3 regions of the Ferdinandcohnia sp. QZ13 genome follow, and region 1 is predicted to be linked to each of the others. Evidence: predicted binding sites of a transcription regulator. Region 1 holds the regulator's gene; each other region holds the start of a gene.
What was found. Region 1 encodes Rex, which represses fermentation and respiration genes when NADH is low (regulators of the CRP and FNR family bind a similar motif). Its sites were predicted from a motif close to TTGTGAAATATTTCACAA; they were not measured.
Positions count from the first base shown of each region.

Region 2: a site for Rex is predicted at 1,666-1,683, ahead of nadC (carboxylating nicotinate-nucleotide diphosphorylase). Genes of this name have one in related genera too.
Region 3: a site for Rex is predicted at 2,102-2,119, ahead of RGU12_RS14105 (cytochrome c oxidase subunit 2A). Genes of this name have one in related genera too.

Region 1 is NZ_JAVIVW010000002.1:43,697-46,980, reverse strand. Features, by position in the region: gene RGU12_RS11850 (ABC transporter ATP-binding protein) at 1-608, opposite strand, end outside; gene moaC (cyclic pyranopterin monophosphate synthase MoaC) at 743-1,234, shown strand; gene RGU12_RS11840 (redox-sensing transcriptional repressor Rex) at 1,237-1,878, shown strand; gene RGU12_RS11835 (twin-arginine translocase TatA/TatE family subunit) at 1,914-2,105, shown strand; gene tatC (twin-arginine translocase subunit TatC) at 2,122-2,871, shown strand; gene RGU12_RS11825 (YdiK family protein) at 3,022-3,231, opposite strand; gene RGU12_RS11820 (CPBP family intramembrane glutamic endopeptidase) at 3,235-3,284, opposite strand, start outside.
Region 2 is NZ_JAVIVW010000001.1:996,124-999,407, reverse strand. Features, by position in the region: gene RGU12_RS04830 (TAXI family TRAP transporter solute-binding subunit) at 1-730, opposite strand, end outside; gene nadC (carboxylating nicotinate-nucleotide diphosphorylase) at 789-1,640, opposite strand; gene RGU12_RS04820 (aminopeptidase) at 1,881-3,113, opposite strand.
Region 3 is NZ_JAVIVW010000015.1:90,647-93,930, reverse strand. Features, by position in the region: gene RGU12_RS14115 (b(o/a)3-type cytochrome-c oxidase subunit 1) at 1-1,353, opposite strand, end outside; gene RGU12_RS14110 (cytochrome c oxidase subunit II) at 1,353-1,823, opposite strand; gene RGU12_RS14105 (cytochrome c oxidase subunit 2A) at 1,932-2,087, opposite strand; gene RGU12_RS14100 (PRK06851 family protein) at 2,636-3,284, shown strand, end outside.

The DNA of each region.
Region 1 (3,284 bases):
GTGAGCGTGCTAATATCGAGGTGGTTTGTCGGCTCGTCCAGAATTAATAAATCAGGCTTCGAAAGTAATAGTTTACAAAGGGCAAGGCGTGTCTTTTGACCACCGCTCAAGCTAGAAATTTTTGTTTCGTAGTCTTCTTCTGTAAAATGAAAGCCGTGTAGAATGGAACGAATGTCGGCTTCATATTGATAGCCACCCCGTTCTTTAAAATCGACCTGGAGTTGATCGTATTCTTCAAGGAGTTTTTGATAATCAGCTGGATTTTCAAAAACAGAGGGGTCTCCCATTTTTACTTCAAGGTTTCGTAAGTCCTTTTCTAGTTTCTGTAAGGGTGCAAAGACGGTAAGCATCTCTTGCCAAATGGTAAGGGTTGAATCAAGTCCAGTGTCCTGTGCGAGATAATCGATTGTGACACTTTTTGGCTTAATAATTTCACCGCCATCATGGGACATCTGTCCTGCAATGATCTTTAGTAGAGTAGATTTTCCAGCACCATTTCGACCAACAATGGCAATGCGGTCGCGAGTTTGTACTTCTAATTTTATATTCGATAAAATAAGATCAGCAGCAAAATATTTTTTGAGCTGATTTACTTGTAGTAAAATCATACTATTTCACCTCTTGTTTCTAACAACAGTGTATCTTATATTATCTTAATAGAGCAACTGCAATGATAATGTTCACACACGTTTCAAAGACAGATGTGGTAAAATAGTGTATAGTTTATGGGAGGGTTCGATATATGACATCATTTACCCATTTTAATGAGCAGGGGCGAGCGAGAATGGTCGACATTACAGAGAAATCTGATACTGTTCGTACAGCGATTGCAAAATCAAGTATTACTGTAAATAAATTGATTTATGAGCAAATCATAAATAATGAGGTTCGCAAGGGGGACGTACTTGCGGTATCTCAGGTTGCCGGTATTATGGCAGCTAAAAAAACATCCGAGCTAATTCCGATGTGCCATCCGTTGGCATTGAAGGGCGTCGATATCAGTTTTAGTTGGACGACCCAAGATGAATATACTTTACATATTACCGTATCAGTTAAAACAAAGGGTAGTACCGGCGTAGAGATGGAAGCCCTTACGGCTGCATCAGTTTGTGCGTTAACTGTATATGATATGTGTAAAGCAGTTGATAAAGGCATGGTGATTGGACCAACCTATTTAGCTGAAAAAACAGGTGGAAAGAACGGAGATTTTAAAAGGCCAGTAGCGGGGGAATAAACATGAATCTGGAACAGTCAAAAATACCACAAGCAACTGCCAAAAGGCTGCCACTTTATTATCGATTTTTAAAAAACCTGCACGCCTCGGGGAAGCAGAGGGTATCATCTGCAGAACTAAGTGATGCAGTCAAGGTTGATTCAGCCACGATTAGGCGTGATTTTTCCTATTTTGGTGCATTGGGAAAAAAAGGGTATGGCTATAATGTGAATTATTTATTATCCTTTTTTAGTAAGACCCTTGATCAGGATGAATTAACGAAGGTTACGTTAATAGGTGTTGGTAATTTAGGTACCGCATTTTTACATTATAATTTCTCAAAAAATAATAATACAAAAATTGAGCTTGCGTTTGATGTGGATTATAATAAGGTGGGCAGTAGTATTGGTGGAGTCAAAGTGCATCATCTAGATGATCTTGAAAAAGAATTGCCTGATGATGTCACAGTTGCTATTTTAACAGTGCCGGTTGGTGTAGCACAGGCGATTACAGATCGCCTCGTAAATAAAGGGATAAAAGGTATCCTAAATTTTACACCAGCAAGGATCAATGTACCCGAACATATTCGAGTCCACCATATTGATTTAGCTGTTGAGTTACAAGCACTTGTTTACTTTTTAAAGCATTATTCGAATGAAGAATAGAAATATAATTTACACTTGTTGGGAGGTGACTCACTGTGGGAAGTCTTGGATTTGGTAGTATCCTATTGATTGTATTTGCAGCGTTACTAATTTTTGGACCGAAGAAGTTACCTCAATTAGGAAGAGCAGCAGGTAATACATTGCGTGAATTCAAAAACGCAACAAAAGGTTTAGCAGATGATGACGATGATGATGTTAAAAAGAATGAAACTACTGATGTGAAGTAATGATAGGATGAGTCACATGAACGAAAAAGAAATGTCCGTCTACGATCATATTGGTGAGCTACGAAAACGACTGATTTATGTAGTCGTTTTCTTCTTCATTGTTGCATTAGGAAGCTTTTTTCTTGCAGAGCCGGTCATTCTTTACTTGCAAAATGCGGAGGAAGCAAAGGAACTGACAATGAACGCTTTCCGTATGACAGATCCAATTAAAATATATATGAATTTTGCCTTTATTATTGCACTTGTTATCTCCTCTCCTTTTTTACTCTATCAGCTATGGGCGTTCATCAGTCCAGGCCTGTATGAAAAGGAAAGAAAGGTAACCTTGAGTTATATTCCGATTTCAGTAGTCTTGTTTTTAGTAGGGGTGTCATTTTCCTATTTCATTCTATTCCCATTTGTTGTGAATTTTATGACGAGGTTAGCGGACCGCCTTGATATTAATCAGGTCATCGGAATTAATGAGTATTTTCAATTTCTGTTGCAGCTGACCTTACCGTTTGGCTTTTTGTTTCAGTTGCCGGTAGTTGTCATGTTCCTAACCAGACTTGGAATTGTCACACCGATGTTTTTATCGAAAATACGAAAATATGCCTATTTCGTTCTATTAGTAATTGGAGGGCTGATTACGCCTCCTGAAATAATCTCTCATTTAATGGTTACGGTGCCGTTATTCGGATTATATGAAATCAGTATTCTTGTATCAAGAAGTGCCTACAGAAAAGTGCTAAAAGCGGAAATGATGGCAGCGAATAGTATGGAATAATAGAGAAAAGCGGAAGCGCCTTGCTCAGCCCCGACAAGCATAAGAAAAGCCGACGTGAAGGATGCCTTTTATCCTTCTTGCCGGATTGGCTTATGACCTCGAGGGGCTAGGCGCTGAAGCTAGACAATAAAAAATAACCTCGTTTTGAGGTTATTTTTTTTCCTTAGTCACTTTTTTTATTTTGAAGTGAAGGGTAAACATTCTAATTGCCACACCAAAGTCAAATGTTGCGACAACTGCAAGTAAGATTGTGGAAAAGTTCCAGACTGTCTCCGTTGCACTATTAATTGCAATATAAGTAAATAAGATTCCCATTAATGCGTAAATGATGCCCATCGCAAAAGGTGAAGTTCTTCGCATAAATTAAAAGCCCCCAATAAATGTCTGTTGCAGCTTCTCGGCTTGCTTCATGA
Region 2 (3,284 bases), on a different contig from region 1:
ATTTTTCAGCCACAGCTTGTAGGATATTTTGATCCATTGATATAAATTTCAAATCATTCGTTGTGGAAGCCTCTAAAATATCACTAGAAGGAACAGACACGGCATCTCCTGTCATATCGATTCGATTGTCTGACATCAATTCAAATGTCGTTGACCCACTTAAATGATCCACAGAACCACCCCACGAATCAATGTCTTGATAAGTTACCCCGTATTCTTGTAGTATTGCTCTAGTAATGATTTCACCAGCAGAACCTCTCTGGTCAACAGCAAGTCGTATCGGAGCTTTCTTTTCAATGACCTCATCTAATGAATCAAATTTCACATCACCTCGCGCAATCAGCTGATAATAGTTAGCAGGGATGACAACACTGATTGCCCGTATATCTGGATAGGCTTTTTTATAGGGTTCTGTTCCACTGAATGCCGCGTATGCTGTCATAGCGTATGAAATTCCGTATGGGACAGTGTTTGTTCCGACACTCGCAGGATTCTCTACAATTCCGCCTGGTTCTACCGTAATCAGCGATCCTTTATTTTCTCGACGAATCGATTCAGCGATTCCTTCTGTAAAAACAGACCATGCACCACCTGTTCGTCCACCGATGATGGTCGTTCGAATATCGTCTGAAGTATTGACAGCAACCGCGCCGACCTTATTCATGCAACCTGCCAGTAGTAAACTACTTACTATTAAAATGAAAGATAAAGTCCAATTTCTGTGAGACATTATGTTTACCCCCAATGGGTGATCTTATTGATTATGAATCTACACTCAACTTTTTAAATCAGAGGGATTTCTTGTTTCCTTCTTTTACCTGTAAGCTAATATCTAGGGCTTTAACCGAATGTGTTAAAAATCCTAATGAAATAAACTGGACACCTGTTCCGGAGTAGGTTGCTAAGTTATCTAAGGTAATTCCTCCAGAGGCTTCGGTGATAATGTCTTTTGGTACTAACTGTGTAAATTCCTTTACCTCTTCCGGGCTACGATTATCAAACATGATGACATTCGCACCGGCATTTACCGCTTCTAAAACTTCTTCTGCGTTTTCCGTTTCAACCTCAATTTTTACCATGTGACCGATTTTTTCGCGTACGGCTTGAACCGCTTTTGTAATGGACCCACAATAAGCAATATGGTTATCCTTAATCATGACACCATCATAGAGGCCAAATCGATGGTTTTTGCCACCGCCGGATACGACTGCATATTTATCCAGCATCCGAAGTCCTGGAATGGTTTTTCTAGTGTCACAAATATGAATGGTAGGATCGTTTAAAGCCTCCACACATCTGTTTGTGACCGTTGCGATTCCACTCATTCTTTGCAAGAGATTTAAAATGACTCTTTCACCAGTAAGCAGGTGAGCAGTGGGGCCGCTAACAGTTGCAATGGTATCACCAACTGAAACTCGATCACCGTCAGAAAAACGTTGTTCGACTTTAATAGAAGGATCTAACAAATGATAAGCTTCTTTAATAATGGACAATCCGGAAATAATTCCATTTTCTTTCGCAATGAACACTCCTTGACTGGTTTGCTCAAGCGGAAAAATCGATTGACTAGTGACATCTTGTTCACCAATATCCTCAAGTAAAAATACCTGTAGCATTTTTCGTAATTTTAATAGATTCATAGTTTGCCTCCTTACCTAATAAAGTTTGATAATAATTTCACAAACTTAGGCATATTTCGTTAAAAAAATCATGTGTATACGGGCATGGAATTACACCTGTCTTGTCATCTATATTTACACAATACCAACAGAATATCAATAGTATCAATGATAAAAATTTTTGGTTGTAATTGCATGTGGATAGGGTTGATGGAATAAAAAAAGCACCATCGGGAGCTAATCCCTGATGGTGCATCTTTGTTAAAAAGCCCAGTTTCCGTTGCGGAAAACAGGTTCAATTTTGCCATCGGCAGTGATGCCGTCGATGTCCATTTCACCTGAGCCTACCATGAAGTCGACATGTGTGATACTTGAGTTTGCACCTTTCTTCACAAGCTCATCACGTGACATCTTTTTTCCACCTTCAATACAGAACGCATAGGCATTACCAATCGCAAAGTGATTAGACGCATTTTCATCAAAAAGCGTGTTGTAGAAAAGAATTTTTGATTGTGAAATAGGTGAGCTATGTGGAACAAGTGCAACCTCACCTAAATAGTGGCTACCTTCATCTGTTTCGATAAGACGTTTTAAGGTATCTTCACCTGTTACAGCCTTCACATCAATGATTCGTCCATTTTCAAAGGTTAAAGTAAATTGATCGATTAGGCTTCCACCGTAATTAAGTGGCTTAGTGCTGCTGACATATCCATTTACACCATCTTTTTTGGGAACTGTAAACACCTCTTCAGTTGGCATATTCGCAACAAACTCAATGTTTTGTTCGTTTTCGCCACCGCCGCCAATCCATACATGGTCTTCAGGTAATTCAACGACTAAGTCAGTTCCAAGTGCTTTATAATGTAATTTTTTATATTTTTTCTTGTTTAAGTATTCAACCTTAGCATGTAAGGTTGCGTTATGTTCCTTCCATGCTTGAACAGGATCGTCAACATCAACACGAGTTGCTTGGAAAATGGCATCCCATAATTTTTCGACTTGCTCCTCGGCTGACAGATCCGGGAAAACTTTTTCAGCCCAGCTTTCAGAAGGGACAGCGATGACAGACCAGCTGATTTTATCAGCCTGAGAGTAATTTCGATATTTTTCAAGTGCCTTACCTGCCGTTTTATTAGCATTGGCTATGCGCTCAGGATTGACGCCTTTTAATAAGTCTGGATTGGAGGAAATGATTGATAAAAAGGCTGCTCCGTTTTCCGCAAGATCTTCCATTCCCTTTGCCTTCCACATTGGATAGTCAAGGAATGCTTCATCTGGTGCCAGGTCAAAACGTGTGCGTGTAATTTCGTCATCATTCCACTCAATGTATACATTTCTTGCTCCTGCCTCATAGGCTTTTTTTACAACTTTCCTTACATATTCTGCCGCTGAGATAGGTGCATTTATAAGAAGATTCTGTCCTTTTTGAACATTAACACCAACGCGAACAGCTAAATCAGCATATTTTTCAAGCATTTTTTCGAATTTAGACATATGTATTCTCCTTTTGTGGTGCTATACATAGCACGAATGTAAGTGACACCTTTCTAGTGTAACAGAACAGATTCGGTGAGCGAAATACAAATTTTATAAAAATAGGCGAACGTATATTGACATGATGATGTATGTGATTTAATGTATTAAGTGTACTATATGATATAATAC
Region 3 (3,284 bases), on a different contig from region 1:
TTGTGCGGAATCTCCATAAGTGGAGAATGCAGAACGTCTAGGTGCACCAAGTAATCCAGCAAAGTGCATAGCTGTTGACATGAATGTCATACCAATTGTCCATACGATTGTTTGAACAACTGCCAGCTTGTTCATCGCTTTTGTCAATACACGTCCAGTTAGATGTGGAATTAACCAGTAGGCAATTCCAAAGAATGTTAACAGAACGGTTGTTGCAACGGTTAAGTGGAAGTGTCCTGTTACCCATATTGTATTATGAATCACTTGGTTCATCTGGTGACTTGCGTTGATAATACCTCCTGCACCAGCAGGGATAAAGAATAACATACCAACGAATGGTGCTAGGAAACGAGCGTCTCCCCAAGGAAGCTTTCTAAACCAACCAAATAATCCTGTTGCTCCTTTTGATCTTCCGTATAGTTCGAACGATGCAAACAATGAGAATGCAGTCATTAATGACGGAATAACAACCATGAAAGTTAAAACAACTTGTAAGTATTTCCAGTTTGGATCAATACCAGGTTCTGTCAACTGATGGTGGAATCCAACCGGTATTGAGAAAAGTAAGAACAAAATAAAAGATAATCTTGCAAGTGCATCAGAAAAGATTTTACCTCCGATAACCTTTGGAATAACAACGTACCATGCCATGTATGCTGGTAATAACCAGAAGTATACAAGCGGGTGGCCGAAATACCAGAATAATGTTCTACTGATAAGGACGTCGATTGTTTCAACCCAACCAAATGACCATGGAATAAATTGAATAAGCACGGATGCAGCAACACCAAGTGTTGCAACCAACCATAAAATCATTGTCATGATAGCCATGAAACTTAATAAAGGTGTAACTTTACCTGGATTTGCTTTTTTCCATTTACCAAAATGGGAGAACATTGCAAATCCACCAATCCAACTACCTACTACTACAAGCGCAAGTCCAATATAAAAGAATGGGTGTGCTTGTAGGGGAGCATAAAATGTATAAAGAACAGATGCTTCACCTAAAAGAATGGTAGTTGCTGTGGAAGCAGTACCGATAGTCATTGTCCAAAAACCAATCCATCCTGCTAAACGGCCCTTTGCTGAAAGGGTGCCTGCTGTTTTACTAATGCTCGCAAATAAGAATCCAATTATAAAAAATGTAGTAAGAACAAGTCCTAATAATACTCCGTGAACAGTTAATAATTGATAATAGCCAATTCCTGCAGGTAATGTAAATTTACCTGAACGTACAAGTGTCTGAAGTAATCCAGCCGTTCCACCTAAAAATAAAGCGATAAAGGCTACATAAAAGTGTGCCATTGCTAGTTTTGCATCTTTTTTGTCTACCTTGACATTTGAATTTACCATTATTCGGTCACCTCAACTTTTGCCATCATTAAGTGGTGCCCAGCTCCACAATATTCATTACATAACACTAAAAATTCGCCTGTTTTAGAAAATGTTTGTGTATAGCTGCTCACATATCCAGGTTCAACCATCATGTTGACGTTTGTACCGGCAATTGCAAATCCGTGAACAACATCTTTTGTTGCTACATTAATTGTTACCTCTGCATCTTTTGGAATTTGGATGGTGTTAGGTGTGTAAGCAAATGCTTCAGCAACAAGGTTTAATTCATATTTGTTTCCTTCAATATGAACGAGTCCAGGATTGTCAAATGGTGCTGTTTCAGAAACCTTTTCTGGATCAATTGTTTTAATGCTACTTGCTGGTTGATGGCCCATTGCGAACGCACCAACACCAACAACTCCTAGAAATACAAATAGGATTCCAATACCAAAAATGAGCCATATTTTTTCATATTTATGCAAATGCATGGCTTCTTCCCCTTTCAAATTTCACATTCTTTTTCTATATTTTTTTCATATAATAGTACAAGTCACTCAAATGAAAGACTTGCCTCGCTTTCTTAGTAGAAAGTGTTATTACACCCGATCTAAGAACAAGAAAAAGACAGCTAGCCAAGATAAAATTAAGAAAAGTCCAAGTAATAATACAGATGCCAATGTCCCTTTTAAAGAAGTTTTTTCATCTTCAATTTTAGTTTTTTGGTTTGTCTTCGTAAGCTCTGTCTTAGCCATTCATCACGACCCCCTTATGCAACGTTTTACATTTTCATCATACAAAACAATTTGTTAAAATCTAGACGATTTTGAGCATTTCACAAATTGTTCATTCCTAATCTAATCACTATATTAATAGTGAAAACTTAGTAAAACAGTGATTTTTATCACATTCGGGTAGGAAAATATTTGAATAATTTGTGACAAACGCAATAACAGTCTTGGAAACGCAAACATATTCTATAGGAAAAAGGATGTGTACAAATGATTAGATACTATTGTTCAAGATGTCATTCCCTCTTACTAAATAACAAAGAAAGATGTTTCAAATGCGGGAATGCAGTAATCACTCAGATCAATATAAATGTACAGAAGAACGATCAGAAGTCCACATAATCATTATTTTTGAATAGTGATATTTTTCTTGGTAATCAAACAGTCATTATATTGCTAAACTAACTTTCTTGGTGACAAAGTGAAAAAAATTTAGATTTGTAATCACATAGATTGCTCCTTCGCCATAGTCTAAAGATAGGCGAATGTCTACAAGGAGGTAAGCAGTTTATATGGCAAAAATAAAAAATTATTATGCAGGTACTAATTCAAGTGTAGGTTTTTTCTCGTTGTATGATGAAGCATTGAAAGGCTTGGAAACTCTTTATATTTTAAAAGGGGGACCAGGTACAGGTAAATCTACCTTCATGAGAAAAATCGGTCTTATATTCATGGATAAAGGCTATGACCTTGAATACTTACATTGTTCTTCAGATAATCACTCTATAGATGGAATTGTGATTCCAGAACGTAAATTAGGATTTGTAGACGGAACGGCACCACATGTTATTGAGCCTAGATACCCCGGAGTTGTCGAAAAGGTAATAGACCTTGGTCAATACCGTAATGATGAATACTTAATGCAATATAAGAATGAAATCATCGAATTAACGGATGATATCTCGCAGAACTTTGAAAATGCTTATAAGACGTTTGCAGAAGCAAAGAAAGTTCATTTAAAGCGTGAGGATATTTATGTCTCTTCCATGAGTTTTAAAAAGGCGGATGCAGTTCTTCAAAATTTAATTGATACAATTTTTAGCAAGCCTTTTGAGGCGGAGGAAAACCCGACTATTCGGAAGCGATTTTTTGGAGCAGCAACACCAAAGGGTGCAGTGAATTTTATCGATAATATTACAGAAGAATATGAAAAACGTTATA